2 regions of the Buttiauxella sp. JUb87 genome follow, and region 2 is predicted to be linked to the other one. Evidence: predicted binding sites of a transcription regulator. Region 2 holds the regulator's gene; the other holds the start of a gene.
The links. The regulator LexA, encoded in region 2, represses DNA repair genes until DNA is damaged. The targets are predictions, from matches to a motif close to TNCTGTATGTACATACAGNA.

Region 1 (7,801 bases), on a different contig from region 2:
GAAACCGGGCAGCTAAATGCCAGTAGCGCGCCGTGTTTGTGGCTAATGGTTTCCGGTAGTGGGAAAACATCCAGGTGCAGATGACCCACAGGTTGTTTTAAATCGGGTTTCATCAAACGGGATTGCTGCCAGTTTTGCAGCGTTCTACTGACACTTGCGCGGGAAATGCCTTGCTGAACCAGTAATTGCGCGGCTTCTAACAGTTCATCAAGCGACAAAGCCAGACGCACACGCAGGAAAATCAGCAGCGCCTCTTGTTCAGGGCTAAGTGCACGATGAATGGTATTTGGCCGATGAGATTTGTCGTAACAGTCATCTCGCTTACGCCAGCGCCTGACGGTATCCACAGAAATATTCAGCTCTTCCGCCAGTTCACTGTCGGATTTGTCAGAGCTTTGAATATATTTGCGGGTACGCGGCGTCGTGGTGGCATTGGTGTGGAGCTTAATCTCCATCAGACCTCATCAGGCATACGGTTAAGTAAAGCCCTCATTATAAAAGCAACTTTACGAGCGAAAAGAGCAAATCGACAGATTATCGAAAAATAAGCGCGCAAGCGATTGCAGGCCACAGCAGCCCTGCTGCTGACAGAAAAATTAGCAAAAGGTGCGCTAAACCAAGTAGTTGTAAAGATATATAAGTCACAATGATAATTCGCACGCTAATCATTTTTAATTTCAATGATTTAGCAATCATTCAATTTTTTTGAATAAGGAGGTCAATTCTATTCGATTTATTATTCTGCTAAAAAGTGTGACCATAATCACATCGACGGAACATCGTCATCTTAAACAGAATAACCTGCGAGATATTAACTATGAAAACCATCAAATATGCTGTAGCCGCCATCGCCCTTGCTACTCTTTCTTTCGGCGCGTTCGCTGTACAATCAATCAATCCGGCTGAAGCTCAGAACTTAAACAAAGTCGGCGTGGTTTCAGCAGACGGCGCAACCACTCTGGACGGCCTGGAAGCAAAACTGGCAGATAAAGCACAAGCCGCCGGCGCAAAAGCGTATTCCATCACTTCGGCTAACACCAACGGCAAAATGAGCGGTACTGCGGTTATCTACAAATAATCTTCAGTATTGCCCTGATTTACCCTCATATTTTTGGAGCTTTGCTCCACACTGCATGACACTGTTATTACCCTTGTTGCCCGCGATTTTTTCGCGGGCTTTTTTTTGCTCTTTTTCTGCTCATCAGAATGTCTGATTAACGCGCATCAAACCGTCTTCAAGCGTGGCCACTTCTCCTGTAGCCACCAGACAGCAAGCCATTTGTATTTTTAATGACTGCGGTACAGGTTCCAACCCTGCAACACAACGTTCAATCCAACGGGCGGTGACTTCCGGATCTTTTCCGGCAGGTAGCACCACTTCCTCGTCGCCGATTTCAGTCTGGCGTTCACTCACAATGCGTGAACCCTGGCTGTCGATAAGTGTTATTTGCGGGCAACGCTGTGGATTGGCATACACTTCCCCTTCCGTACCGTGCATCAGCAAGCCACGCCCGCCAATGTCAGCAAAGAATTTCGCCACTTTCGGGACATATTCAGGATGCGAAACGCTGGCCAGGCGCAGCGCAGCATCTTCTGCAAACGGAGTTGCCAGTTTGGCGAGCGTGTGGGCACTATTACGCACCCCCATCCGCCAGCGCATTGCCAGCTGATCTTCCATTGGCGTGCAAAGCGCACTGATGGGGATATATACCGGATGATGAGAATCCAGTTTGGCCTGAGCCTGGCCGGCATGCAGCGTCGGCTCAATCCCCATCAGCTTAAAAATGGTTTCGGTTATGACACGCGTTGGATCGTGGCTTACGCCATGCACCACCACCGGAAAACCGAGACGGTTAAGTAACATCGCGAGCAAGGGAGTTAGGTTTGCTAGTTTGCGCGCGCCATTATAAGAAGGGATGACAATGGGCATCGGCTTGTTCACTGGTGGCGTCAGCGAGATGAGGTGGTGCTTCATCGCATCATAGAAGCCAAGCATTTCCGCCTCACCTTCGCCTTTGATACGCAGCGCAATCAGCACGCCGCCTAACTCCAGCTCCGGCACTTCGCCTCTGAGCATATGGGCGTATAAGCCGCGAGCGGTGTCAAAATCCAGATCGCGTGCGTGGTTCTTACCACGCCCGACTTCTTTAATGATCTTACGGTAATCCACTCCGACTCTCCTTTTTATTTCTTGCTCACACGTTTGCGTCGCACCGTCTTTTTCGGTGGGGTATCAATCAGTTTAGCCGCTGGCGCTTCAGGCTGGCTTATTGGAAACACTGGCAGTGCACCCAGTAAACGCTGCCCATAATTTTTGGTCAACAAGCGGCGGTCGTAAATCACCACTTCACCATAACAGCCGTGGCTACGAATTAAACGCCCGACTTGTTGAATAAGATTAAATGACGCGCTCGGTAAACTCTGTACTTCAAAAGGATAGCGTTTCAGGGTTTTTAACCATTCGCCTTCGGTGACCACCACCGGACTGTCAATTGGCGGGAAGGCAATTTTGTGGATGTGCACCTGGCTGAGTAAATCCCCTTTTAAATCCAGACCTTCGGCAAAAGATTGCAGGCCGATCAGCACACTGGTTTCACCTTGTTCAACACGTTTACGGTGCAGCTCCACCAGCCGATAACGTGGCATGTCGCCTTGCACCAGCAGTGTTAGTCGTAAATCGGTCACATGCGTCAGGAACACCTGCATCGCACGGTTGCTGGCGAACAGCACCAGCATCCCTTTGTGCTCGCCTTTTGCCAGTTCAGCACGGAAGAACGCTGCCATTTCAGCCAGATGCTGGGCTTCGTTTTCCATCGTCGGCTCAACGGTTAACTGCGGGATCACCAGCTTGCCCTGCTCGACGTGGTTAAACGGTGAATCCAGCGCGATAAACCGGTCACCTGCGTCTTCGTCCAGCCCACTCATTTCTTGTAAGCGATCGAATTTATTCAGTGAACGCAACGTTGCTGAAGTCACGATAACGTGCGGCACATTACGCCAGACCAGTTTTTCTAGCTGATCGCACACGCGGATCCCTACGCAATGGAAGAACAGATGCGGCTGACCTTCACGAACGTCACGAGTTACCCATTTCGACACCGGCGCACCCGATGCCTGCTCCATCGCCGAAAGCCGCCACAGTTTGCTCTGCGTTTCGAAATACCCCAATGCGCGGTTCATATGCAGTAACGCGCGGTGCAGACGCACAATATCGTGCGTTCCGGTTTTTTCGCCCAAATCGTTAAGCAGCGCTTCAGCCAGGCTGCGCAACCCTTCCATTAGCTTCGCCAGGCGTTTGCAAATCACCATGATTTCTTCGGGCAAAACGCCCATTTCAAAACGGTGAACCGCTTCCTGTTCGCCCGGTAACCACAATGAAACGATGCTGTTAAACGAACTCAGCAGTTCATAAATTTCATCACAATGGTTGGTCAGACGTTCGGGTGATGTCAGCGGTGGCGGGCTTTTCGGGCGGAACTGCGCCATGCAGGTTTCGACCAGTTTAGTGAAGAGATCGAACTGCAAACGGCTGTAACCGGGCGTGACTTCGGCGCTCATTTCCAGCGCGTCTCGGGCCACATCCGGCAAATGATGTCCTTCGTCTAAAATCAGCAGCAGGTTTTTTGCCTCAGGCAACACCGCGTCGCTTTCCATAGCCGCCATCACCAGCGAATGGTTTGCTACTACCACTTCCGCATCGTCAATCTCACGCCGTGCCACAAAGAACGGGCATTCACGATACCAGTGGCAATTGCGCCCCAGACAGCTGGCTTTGTCGGTGCTTAAACGCCGCCAGAGATCGTCTTCAATATTTTGCGAAGTATGGTCGCGCAGTCCGTCCCATTTATAGGCATCGAGATCGGTTTTCAGTTTGGCGCAACGTTGTTGTTCATATTTGCTGGTCGGTGCCATTTCATCTTCCAGAAAAGCCAGCAAATCACCTTGTGAAGCGTTGTCCGTCGCCAGGGCTGACAGGTTGCGCGGGCAAACGTAACGCCCACGACCAAAGGCGGCGGTAAATTTGAGATCGGGGATAATTTTGCGCAGTAGCGGCAAGTCTTTGCTGAAGATTTGATCCTGAAGAGCGACGTTGGCGGTGCTGACTACTAACGTTTTTTGCTCACCACGGGCGATGGCAATCCCGGGGATCAGGTAAGAAAGAGTTTTCCCCACACCTGTGGGTGCCTCAATCGCCAGATGACGACCCGCTTCGCCCGCTAGCGTTTTCGCCACTTCGGCAATCATTTGCCGTTGCGGTGGGCGCGGAATAAAGTCCGGGATCTGCTGCTGCAGCGCCTTATACCAGGCGGCGATTTGCTCTTTTTGAGCTGAGGACAAAGCCATGGAAACCACTTTTACTGTATAAACAACCACTATTGTCCCACTTTTTGCAGTCTTACAGCAAGGCTTGACGCATGACAAAGTGGCCAGGGGCGGTTCCTCTCTATAATCGAGCCTGTTTATCTTCCCACTGGTGTCAAAAAATGGATTATCAACTCAATTTAGACTGGCCTGAGTTTATGGCGAAATACTGGCAGAAAAAGCCGGTTATTTTGAAAAATGCGTTTCCGAATTTTGTCGATCCGATTACGCCGGATGAGTTAGCTGGTCTTGCTATGGAAGCAGAAGTGGATAGCCGCCTGGTAAGCCACACCAACGGTCAGTGGCAGGCTGCCAACGGGCCTTTCGAAGATTTTGATAATCTAGGGGAAACCGGTTGGTCGCTGTTGGCGCAGGCCGTTAACCACTGGCATGCACCCGCGGCTGAACTGGTACGTCCATTCCGTGTGTTACCGGACTGGCGTCTGGATGACCTGATGATCTCCTACTCGGTTCCTGGCGGCGGCGTTGGCCCACATATCGACCAATATGACGTGTTTATTATTCAGGGCATGGGCAGCCGTCGTTGGCGTGTCGGTGACAAACTGCCGATGCGCCAGTTCTGCCCGCATCCGGCATTGCTGCACGTTGATCCGTTTGAACCAATCATTGATGAAGATCTGGCACCTGGCGACATTCTGTATATTCCACCAGGTTTCCCGCACGATGGCTTCACGCATGAAACCGCACTCAACTATTCCGTTGGTTTCCGTGGGCCAAATGGCCGCGATTTGATCAGCAGCTTTGCTGATTACGCGCTGGAAAACGATCTCGGTGGCGAGCATTACAGCGATCCTGATTTAACCTGCCGCGAGCATCCGGGCAAAGTTGAAGGCTATGAGCTGGCTCGTCTGCGCGACATGATGATGGAAGTGATTAGCCAGCCTGAAGATTTCAAGCAGTGGTTTGGCCGCTTTATTACCACTCCGCGCCATGAGCTGGACATTGCGCCAGCGGAGCCGCCATATCAACCTGGGGAAATCCTTGATGCGTTACTCGGCGGCGAATGCCTGACGCGGTTGAGCGGTTTGCGCGTGCTGAATGTCGAGGGCGAGTTCTTCGTCAACAGCGAACCGATGGAAGCGCCGGTTCCGCATGCCGCCGATGCCCTGTGCCGTTACACCCTGTTGAGCCAGGCCGAACTGGGCGATGCTTTGCAGAACCCAGAATTTGTAAGCGTCTTAACTGAGTTAGTTAATCAAGGATATTGGTATTTCGACGATTAACAGATTTAGTTGCACCATGTAACTAAAAATTACCCAGAGTCTTTGTAACTGACTACAGTTATACGGGGGGTTTCCCGGGTAGACTTTGGGGATAACATGGCGCTTTATACAATCGGTGAAGTGGCTCTGCTTTGTGATATCAACCCCGTAACGTTGCGTGCCTGGCAACGGCGTTACGGGCTTTTGAAACCGCAGCGTACCGATGGCGGCCATCGATTATTTGACGATGCCGACCTCGAACGTATCCGTGAAATCAAACGCTGGATTGAAAACGGTGTTCAAGTCAGCAAGGTGAAAGCCTTACTGAGTGGGGAACTTCAGGATCGAGAAAGCGGCTGGCGTGAACGCCAGGAGCTATTGCTTCACCATTTACAAGCTGGCAGTCCGAACCGGTTACGAAACTGGATGGCTGACATTGGCCGCGACTATCCGGCAGAAACCCTCGTCAACCAGCTCTACATCCCTCTTCGTCGCCGTCTGCAATGCCAACAAGTCACACTCAACACGTTACTCAGTCTGCTGGATGGCGCCTTGATCAATTACATTGCGCTGTGTCTCGCCTCCGCGCGCAAACGCAGCGGTAAAGATGCGCTATTAATTGGATGGGATACACCGGATACCACCCGTTTATGGATGGCGGCGTGGATGGCAATCCAACAAGGCTGGCGTGTGGATGTGTTAGCGCATCCGTTGCACCAGTTGCGCCCTGAGCTGTTCGCCCAACAAACATTGCTGGTGTGGTGTGGCGATACGCCGACCCACAGTCAACTTGACCAGCTGGAACTTTGGCGCTGCTCGGGGTTACAAATTTACCCACTGATGAGCAACGGGCAATCGACCGAACACGCATAAGAAAAATTTAAAGGTTCATTAACAACCCTGCTTCATCTTATAATCGCAGACGTTATGTATGGAGCGAATATAAAGATGAAACTGAGTAAAATTGCCCTGGTGGGCGGTATGCTGGTGATGGCTATCGGTGGGATTGGCGGCGTAATGCTGGTTGGCTATATCGTCATCCTTCATGGCGCGTGATGTAACGTAATAAGCGTTCAAACAGGCGGTCGATAACCACGGCGGCCAACGCGACCAACAAAGCGCCTTGAATCACATAGGCGGTGTTAAAGCCGCTCAGCCCGATAATTATCGGCGAACCCAGGGTGCTGGCACCAACCGTTGAGGCAATCGCTGCGGTGCCGATATTAATGATCACCGAAGTGCGGATCCCCGCCAGAATCACAGGTGCTGCAAGGGGTAATTCGACTTTTCTCAGCATTTGCCAGCGGCTCATTCCGGCCCCCAGGGCAATCTCTTTTGTGGCTTCTGGTACCGCGCCAATCCCTGCTAACGTTCCCTGCAAAATCGGCAGCAAGCCGTATAACACCAGCGCGATAATTGCCGGTTGCTGACCAAACCCCATTACCGGAACGGCAATTGCCAGCACCGCGACGGGCGGGAAAGTTTGCCCAGCCGCGGTGATGGTTTCAACCAGAGAGCGAAACTCAAGTCCTGCCGGGCGTGTCACCGCGATACCCAGCCCCATGCCAATCACAATCGCCACCAAACTGGAAATCCCGACCAGCATAAAATGTTTGAGCGCCAGGGCGATAAAACTATCTTGTTGGTACAAAGGCCTTTCGAGTTCAGGAAAAAGCCAGCTGAACACGGGGCCGCTGTAAGGTAATACCGCTAACAATGCGATAAACAGCGCAATAAACCACAGCAGTGGGTCACGAAGCAGGCGCATTTTCACCCCGCATCTTTTCCCCCTGAACCAGGTCGCTAAAATGCAGCACCCCGCAAGGTTCACCACGCTGGTTTACCACCGGTAATTGCTGGCATTGGCGGTCAACAAACAGCGATAATGCCTCGCGCAAACTTAACGTTTCGCTGATTGGATCGCCTGCGATGCGCTCTTCCGTTCGCACCCGCTCAGCCACATGACAAAGTGACAACAGGCGTACACCAAGCTCACTGCGACCAAAGAAATCACGCACAAAATCTGTTGCCGGGCGCGTTAATAATTCCAGCGGTGTACCTTGCTGAACCACCTGCCCGCCATCCATCAGCACAATTCTGTCGGCCAGTGTTAGCGCTTCATCAATGTCGTGCGTCACCAGCACAATGGTGCGCCCAAGCAGTTGATGGATGCGGATAATTTCTTGTTGCAGCGCGCCGCGTGTCACCGGATCAAG
Region 2 (7,801 bases):
TGTCTGGATAAGTTGAGTCATCTTCACCTTCCAGTTCTTTCCAGTGACGAATGCAATCAGGTTTATTCATAGCAAACTCCGGGATAGTCATCTCAAAAGGCTGTGGCCAGCATGGCGCACCACTCGGCGTTTATTGCGCGTTGTGATAGAGTGTAGGGCTAATCTACAGGGGAATGCTGATGGACATCACGACTTCACAAAACGTGTTAGCGCAGGCTGAAAAACTATGCGAACAGCGTAATGTGCGCCTGACACCACAACGCCTGGAAGTGTTGCGTTTATTGACGCAGCAAGCGGGTGCAATCAGCGCTTATGATTTGCTGGATTTACTTCGCGCCAGTGAACCGCAAGCTAAACCCCCGACGGTGTATCGTGCGCTCGATTTTCTTCTCGAACAAGGCTTTGTCCATCGCGTCGAGTCAACCAACAGCTATGTTTTGTGCCATCTGATTGATCAGCCGACTCACTCATCAGCGATGTTGATTTGCGACAGGTGTGGCGCGGTGAAGGAGCATAGCGCGGAAGGTGTGGAAGATATTATGAATCAACTGGCTGCCCAGTCAGGATTTGCTCTACACCACAATGTCATTGAGGCGCATGGTTTATGCAGCGCGTGTGCGGAAGTTGAAGCCTGTAGCCACCCGGAAGAATGCGGGCATGACCACACCATTCAGAGTAAGAAGAAGTCACGCTAGCCTGAACCCGAAATAATTCGAGTTGCATTGAAGCGGTAAGTGAATGCAGCCAAAAGATGTAGCTTGAAGTATGGAGGGGATCGGTACATCCATGTACCAGGGCAGGTTAGCCTATGAGAGTTAACACATCTGAGGGATGAGATTACCAGCGGTAATCGTTACGTTTTTCCCAATCAACGACTTCGTTCTCTGCCTGATCTTTCGCATATCCATAGCGTTCCTGAATTTTACCGACAAGCTGATCGCGTTTCCCTTCGATGACGGTCATGTCATCGTCTGTCAGTTTGCCCCATTTCTCTTTTACTGTGCCTTTGAACTGTTTCCAGTTACCGCCGATTTCGTCTTTATTCATAATAATATCCTCATCGTTCGGTTAAGAACTGCTAATAGTTAACAACGCCCAGGTGCTGCCGTTTGGCTGACACTCACTATCTGCTGGACGTGGAAATAATTGTAGTCAAGGATATGGCAGTGAGGGGAAAACTAAGAACATTGAACCACAGAAGTAACAGAAATGATGCTGACTTGCCCCAAAATCAGGTGGCAAATCAGCATACTGGAGTGCGATTAAAAGCGCGTCAGAAGTTGTAACTAACTATGAGTTGTAACTAACTATGAGTTGTAACTAACTATGAGCTGTAACTAATCAGGAGTTCCAGCCGGAAACCAGCTGTTATCCCGCCAATGGCGACGCCAAATCCATCCCAAAGACAGTCCGCGCAAAGCCAGGAACACAGCCACGGATAACCACAGACCATGATTTCCCAGATAAGGCACGGTGAGCAACGTCAGCCCAAATCCCAATGCCGCAACCGCCATGCTGTTGCGCATTTCCGTACCTCGCGTTGCGCCAATAAACATGCCGTCCAGCAAATAACACCAGACACCAACAACGGGCAAAACAATCTGCCAGTGCAAGTAGCGGTCTGCCTGTAGCTGCAATTCCGGGATAGAGGTAAGAAGCGAAACAATGTGCTCACCAAACAGCGCATACACAGCGGCGAACATAAGAGCGACTAAGCCCGCCTGGCGACATGCAGCGCCCCATACTTCGAGCAATTGACCACGGTTTTTAGCGCCAAACGCCTGCCCGGAATGGGCTTCAACGGCATAGGCGAACCCATCGAGCGCATAGGCGGTGAAGGTTAATAGCGTCATCAACACGGCGTTAACCGCGACGATTTCGCTACCTAACCGCGCACCAAAGATAGTGACTGAGGCGAAACAGACCTGTAGCAACAGCGAGCGCAGCATGATGTCGCGATTGAGTGCCAGCAGACGCCGCACATTCCCGCGCCAGGACTCTTTGAGCATCTCAAAGCTGATTCCGCGCAAACCCATGACCTTTTTCACCATCAGCAAACCAATGATAAACGTCGCATATTCTGCGGTGACGGTGGCGAGTGCCGCGCCCTGAACATCCATGTGTAGCCCCATAACCAGCCACACATCCAGCACGATATTCAGTACGTTTCCGACAACCAGCAAGATAACTGGCGCACGCGCATACTGAACGCCTAACAACCAGCCCAACAAGACCAGGTTGGCAAGCGAGGCTGGCGCACTAAGCCAACGTATTTCAAGGAATCGCCGGGCCTGCAACAAAACATCTTCATTGCCGCCGACGATATGCAAGGCCAGGGATATCAGCGGTTCACGCAGTAAGACGATCGCCACCCCTGCTCCTAACGCCAATAGCAAGGGCTGAACCAGTGCACGCGCTAAAGCAGAGGGATTATTGGCACCAAATGCCTGGGCAGTTAAACCGGTGGTGCTCATGCGCAAAAACAGCAACAGCATAAATAAGAAGCTGGTTGCCGTCGCACCAATAGCGACACCGCCAAGATAAACAGGGCTATCCAAATGACCAATTACCGCGGTATCAACAAGGCCCAGTAAAGGCACGGTGATGTTGGAAAAAATCATGGGTAAGGCGAGGCGCCAGAGAGCTCTGTCAGCCGTCGAGAAAAATCGCATGGCCAATCCAGGAAGAGATAAGAGAATTAAGACGATGATGCGCATTAAAGCGCATCATCTGGAGAAGTTTACAGCCAGTCGCCGTTGCGAATTACCCCAACCGCCAACCCTTCAATAGAGAAGTTATGTTCGCGCAGGTCAACCACAATAGGTTCAAATTCGCTATTTTCAGGCAGAAGATGAACGGTATTACCCTGCTGCTTTAAGCGCTTAACAGTCACTTCGTCGTCAATACGCGCCACCACAACCTGGCCGTTACGCACATCCTGAGTTTTATGAACTGCAAGCAGGTCGCCGTCCATAATACCGATGTCTTTCATAGACATCCCGCTAACGCGCAACAGGAAATCGGCATTTGGTTTAAACAGTGATGGGTCAACCTGGTAATGGCCTTCGATGTGCTGTTGTGCAAGGAGTGGTTCCCCCGCAGCAACACGCCCAACCAGCGGAATACCGGTAACTTCTTCCACCAGCAAGCGGATACCGCGCGACGCACCAGAGATAATCTCAATGACGCCTTTACGGGCAAGTGCTTTCAGGTGCTCTTCAGCGGCGTTCGGAGAACGGAACCCCAGACGTTGAGCAATCTCGGCACGAGTCGGTGGCATGCCGGTCTGGCTGATATGATCCCGAATAAGATCAAACACCTCTTGCTGCCTGGTAGTTAACGCTTTCATTCCGCCCCCTGGGTGTTTATACAGTTATGCTGTGAGTATATACAGTCAAAGGCGATTTTGGAACCACAAATTGAGCAAAAAACCAGGGACTTAACTATTCTGGAAAGATCATCGCAAATGCGGCCAAAGCAGTGTGACCCAGGTAATAACTGCGAGGATAATGGCGATTAATACGGCAGCAGACCCCATGTCCTTGGCCCGTCCTGAAAGCTCGTGGTAATCGGTACCAACACGGTCAACAAGCGCCTCGATAGCGCTATTGAGAATTTCGACAATCATGACCAGCACAACAGAACCAATCAGTAAAATACGGGTGATAGGGTCAACATCTAACCAGCAGGCGATGGCGATGGCGATGAGCGCGCTAACCCCTTCCTGGCGGAAAGCCGCTTCGTTAATCCAGGCTGCTTTGAGCCCTTTCCATGAGTAGCCTGCGGCTTTGATGATACGGGTAAGTCCAGTGGTACTGCTCGCCATTTTGGGAAACCTTTTCAAATTATTTGGGTCAATGCTTATCTATATTGCAACGCCACAGAAATCTGAGCCAGATTCTGATATTCTTGCGGCGAATTTGCATCATTAACCTGAGGCTTTACATCGTTTATGTCAGGCTGGCCAAGAATCTACTACAAATTACTTAATTTACCATTAGGCGTTCTGGTAAAGAGCAAGTCCATTCCGGCAGATCCACAAGCCGAACTGGGCTTAGATCCCACACGCCCGATTATGTATGTCCTGCCGTATAACTCCAAGGCGGACTTATTAACGCTGCGCGCACAATGTCTCGCGCATAACTTGCCCGACCCTCTCGAGCCGTTAGAAATCGACGGTGCGGTATTGCCGCGCTATGTCTTTATCCATGGCGGCCCGCGTGTTTTCACTTATTACACGCCAAAAGAAGAGTCGATCAAACTGTTCCACGATTACCTCGACTTACACCGCAGCAATCCAAATCTGGATGTGCAGATGGTGCCAGTATCGGTGATGTTTGGCCGCTCCCCTGGGCGCGAAAAAGGCGAAGTGAATCCGCCATTAAAGATGCTGAACGGCGTCCAGAAATTTTTCGCTGTTTCCTGGCTTGGGCGCGACAGCTTTGTGCGTTTCTCCGCTCCGGTTTCGCTGCGCCAGATGGCAACCGACCACGGTACAGACAAAAAAATCGCCCAAAAACTGGCTCGCGTAGCGCGTATGCACTTTGCTCGCCAGCGTTTAGCGACTGTCGGCCCGCGTCTGCCGGTACGCCAGGATCTGTTCAATAAGCTACTGGCCTCAAAAGCTATCGCTCGTGCAGTAGAAGATGAAGCGCGCAGCAAGAAAATCTCCCATGAAAAAGCCCAGCAGAATGCTGTTGCTTTGATGGAAGAGATTGCCGCTAACTTCTCGTATGAAGCCGTGCGTTTGACTGACCGCGTGTTAGGTCTGACGTGGAACCGTTTGTACCAGGGCATCAACGTTCATAACGCTGAACGCGTGCGCCAACTGGCTCATGACGGCCACGAGATTGTCTATGTGCCCTGCCATCGCAGCCACATGGACTACATGCTGTTGTCCTACGTGCTTTATCACCAGGGGCTGGTTCCTCCGCACATCGCAGCGGGTATCAACCTGAATTTCTGGCCAGCCGGCCCGATTTTCCGCCGCCTCGGTGCGTTCTTTATCCGCCGTACCTTTAAAGGCAGCAAACTCTACTCCACCGTGTTCCGTGAATATCTGGGCGAGCTGTTTAGCCGTGGCTATTCCGTTGAATACTTTGTGGAAGGTGGCCGTTCTCGTACCGGGCGTTTGCTCGACCCGAAAACCGGCACGCTGTCGATGACCATCCAGGCCATGCTGCGCGGCGGTACTCGCCCTATTACCCTGGTGCCAATTTACATTGGTTATGAGCATGTAATGGAAGTGGGGACTTACGCGAAAGAGCTGCGTGGCGCGACCAAAGAGAAAGAGAGTTTCATGCAGATGGTGCGCGGGCTGAGTAAGCTGCGTAACCTCGGCCAGGGCTATGTTAACTTTGGCGAACCGATGCCGCTGATGACGTTCCTGAACCAGCGTGTTCCAGAGTGGCGCGATTCAATCGACCCGATTGAGGCCATCCGCCCGGCATGGTTGACGCCAACGGTCAATGAAATTGCCGCTGAACTGATGGTGCGTATTAACAATGCCGGTGCGGCAAATGCCATGAACCTGTGCTGTACCGCGCTGTTGGCCTCGCGTCAGCGTTCACTTACCCGTGAGCAACTGACCGAGCAGCTCAACTGCTACCTGAGCCTGTTGCGTAATGTGCCTTATTCACCGGACGCGACCGCACCAGACCAGCCAGCAGAAGCGCTGATTGAACACGCATTGCAGATGAACAAGTTTGAAGTTGAGAAAGACACCATCGGTGACATCATCATTCTGCCGCGCGAGCAGGCGGTTCTGATGACTTATTACCGTAACAACATCCTGCATATGCTGGTGTTGCCTTCTCTGCTGGCGGCAATTATTACTCAACATCGCCGTATTGACCGTAACGAACTGCTGCGTCAGGTCGAGCTGCTTTACCCGATGCTGAAGGCTGAACTGTTCTTGCGCTGGAGCACGACCGAACTTGCTGGTGAAATTGACATCATGCTCAATGAACTGGTTCGTCAGGAACTGGTGACACTGGCAGGCGATGAAGTGCAGATTAATCCTGCTCGTTCACGCACCATGCAGCTGCTGGCAGCAGGTGTTCGCGAAACGCTACAGCGTTATGCGATTACCTTCTGGTTGCTGAGCGCAAATCCGTCGATTAACCGTGGGACACTGGAGCGTGAAAGCCGCACCGTTGCCCAGCGTTTGTCTGTTTTGCATGGCATTAATGCACCGGAGTTCTTTGATAAAGCCGTCTTCACCTCGCTGGTTTTAACCTTGCGTGATGAAGGCTATATCAGCGATACCGGGGATGCAGAGCCTACTGAAACCATGAAGGTCTACCAGATGTTGGCAGAACTGATCATGCCGGATGTGCGTTTGACGATTGAAAGTGCGACGTCGCAGGCTGCGACTGAGTAAAAAATCTGGCGGATGACGCGATTGCTTATCCGCCCTACGGTTCGACTTGTAGGGCGGATAAACGAAGTGTCATCCGCCATTTAATTTCTGATATTAGAAGTGCACGTAACTCAACACCAGGCCAATAAACAACACCAGGCCAACGTAGTTATTATTCAGGAATGCGCGGAAACAAGCATCGCGAGCGCGATTCGCCGTCAAACGCTGCTGATGGATAAACAGTGCCCCCGCCAGCGCAATAGACCAGTAGAATGCCCCGCCTAATCCGTTTAACCAGCCAATCACCGCCAGCAAAACCATCACCGCAATCTGCAAAATCCCGATAATCACATTGTCATAGCGCCCGAACAGTATCGCCGTGGATTTGATGCCAATTTTCAGGTCATCATCGCGATCAACCATCGCATATTGCGTGTCGTAAGCGACCGCCCAGCAAATATTGGTCAAAAACATCAGCCAACAACTTAGCGGTACAGATTCGCTAACCGCAGCAAATGCCATCGGGATGGACCAACCGAACGCCGCACCCAACACCACTTGTGGCAAATGGGTGTAACGTTTCATAAAGGGATAAACCCAGGCTAATGCTAACCCCGCCACCGACAATAAAATTGTCATCGTGTTAAGCGTCAGCACCAGTAAAAACGACAGCAACACCAGTACCACAAACAGGATACGCGCTTCTTTTTCGCTGACTGCTCCGCTCGGTAGCGGACGGTGGGCGGTGCGTTTTACGTGGCCATCAAACTTGCGATCGGCGTAGTCGTTTACCACACAACCCGCGGCGCGCATCATCCAGACTCCGGCGATAAACACACATAAAATGGTCAGTGGTGGGACACCCGGTGTCGCGAGCCATAACGCCCATAAAGTGGGCCATAACAGTAAAAGCGAGCCAATCGGCTTATCCAGCCTCATCAGGCGTTGCCAGGCCTGCCATTTGCCCTGTTTAAGACTCCACTCCATTATTTTTCCTCTGCATACAACGGCGAAGCGGGAAGGAATAGTTCGGTCAGCACCAATGGCTTTCCGGCTAATCTCAGACGGGAACGACGCCCCCACAGCTCCGCACTACGACCAATCTCAATAAAATCCCGTGTCAGGGATGATGCACTAAATAGATAACGCCCGAGTGGCGTGGTGCCGAGCTGTTGCAAAGCCAGCTCCGGCCCTTCAAGAGTGGATTCTGGTACAACGGTGCGCCCCAGCAACCAGGGTTCATCGTCACCGCAGAGCACAACTTCACGCAGCCAGTAGCGTTTGGCTTCAGGCATCATATCAGCTTCCGGAAAATCGACAGGTGAATCGAAAAAACCTTCACGCACAATACGAACAGTGACTCGCGAACAATACTGTTCAAAGCGTTTAGTCATTGAGTCTTCAAGCAACAACCAGTCAAGAAGCGATGCGCTCAGCTCC

Region 1: dinG (ATP-dependent DNA helicase DinG) is a predicted target of LexA. The motif match lies at 4,357-4,376, and genes of this name have one in related genera.

Annotation. Positions count from the first base shown of each region.
Region 1 is NZ_SNVY01000003.1:557,915-565,715, reverse strand. Features, by position in the region: gene EC843_RS14640 (helix-turn-helix domain-containing protein) at 1-455, opposite strand, end outside; gene ybiJ (DUF1471 family protein YbiJ) at 818-1,078, shown strand; gene ybiB (DNA-binding protein YbiB) at 1,202-2,170, opposite strand; gene dinG (ATP-dependent DNA helicase DinG) at 2,185-4,344, opposite strand; gene EC843_RS14620 (cupin domain-containing protein) at 4,485-5,606, shown strand; gene EC843_RS14615 (MerR family transcriptional regulator) at 5,703-6,458, shown strand; gene EC843_RS24835 (membrane protein) at 6,534-6,641, shown strand; gene EC843_RS14610 (ABC transporter permease) at 6,622-7,353, opposite strand; gene EC843_RS14605 (ABC transporter ATP-binding protein) at 7,337-7,801, opposite strand, start outside.
Region 2 is NZ_SNVY01000010.1:85,432-93,232, forward strand. Features, by position in the region: gene EC843_RS21610 (cupin domain-containing protein) at 1-70, opposite strand, end outside; gene zur (zinc uptake transcriptional repressor Zur) at 180-695, shown strand; gene EC843_RS21620 (CsbD family protein) at 838-1,047, opposite strand; gene dinF (MATE family efflux transporter DinF) at 1,338-2,672, opposite strand; gene lexA (transcriptional repressor LexA) at 2,741-3,349, opposite strand; gene EC843_RS21635 (diacylglycerol kinase) at 3,458-3,826, opposite strand; gene plsB (glycerol-3-phosphate 1-O-acyltransferase PlsB) at 3,953-6,382, shown strand; gene ubiA (4-hydroxybenzoate octaprenyltransferase) at 6,476-7,348, opposite strand; gene ubiC (chorismate lyase) at 7,348-7,801, opposite strand, start outside.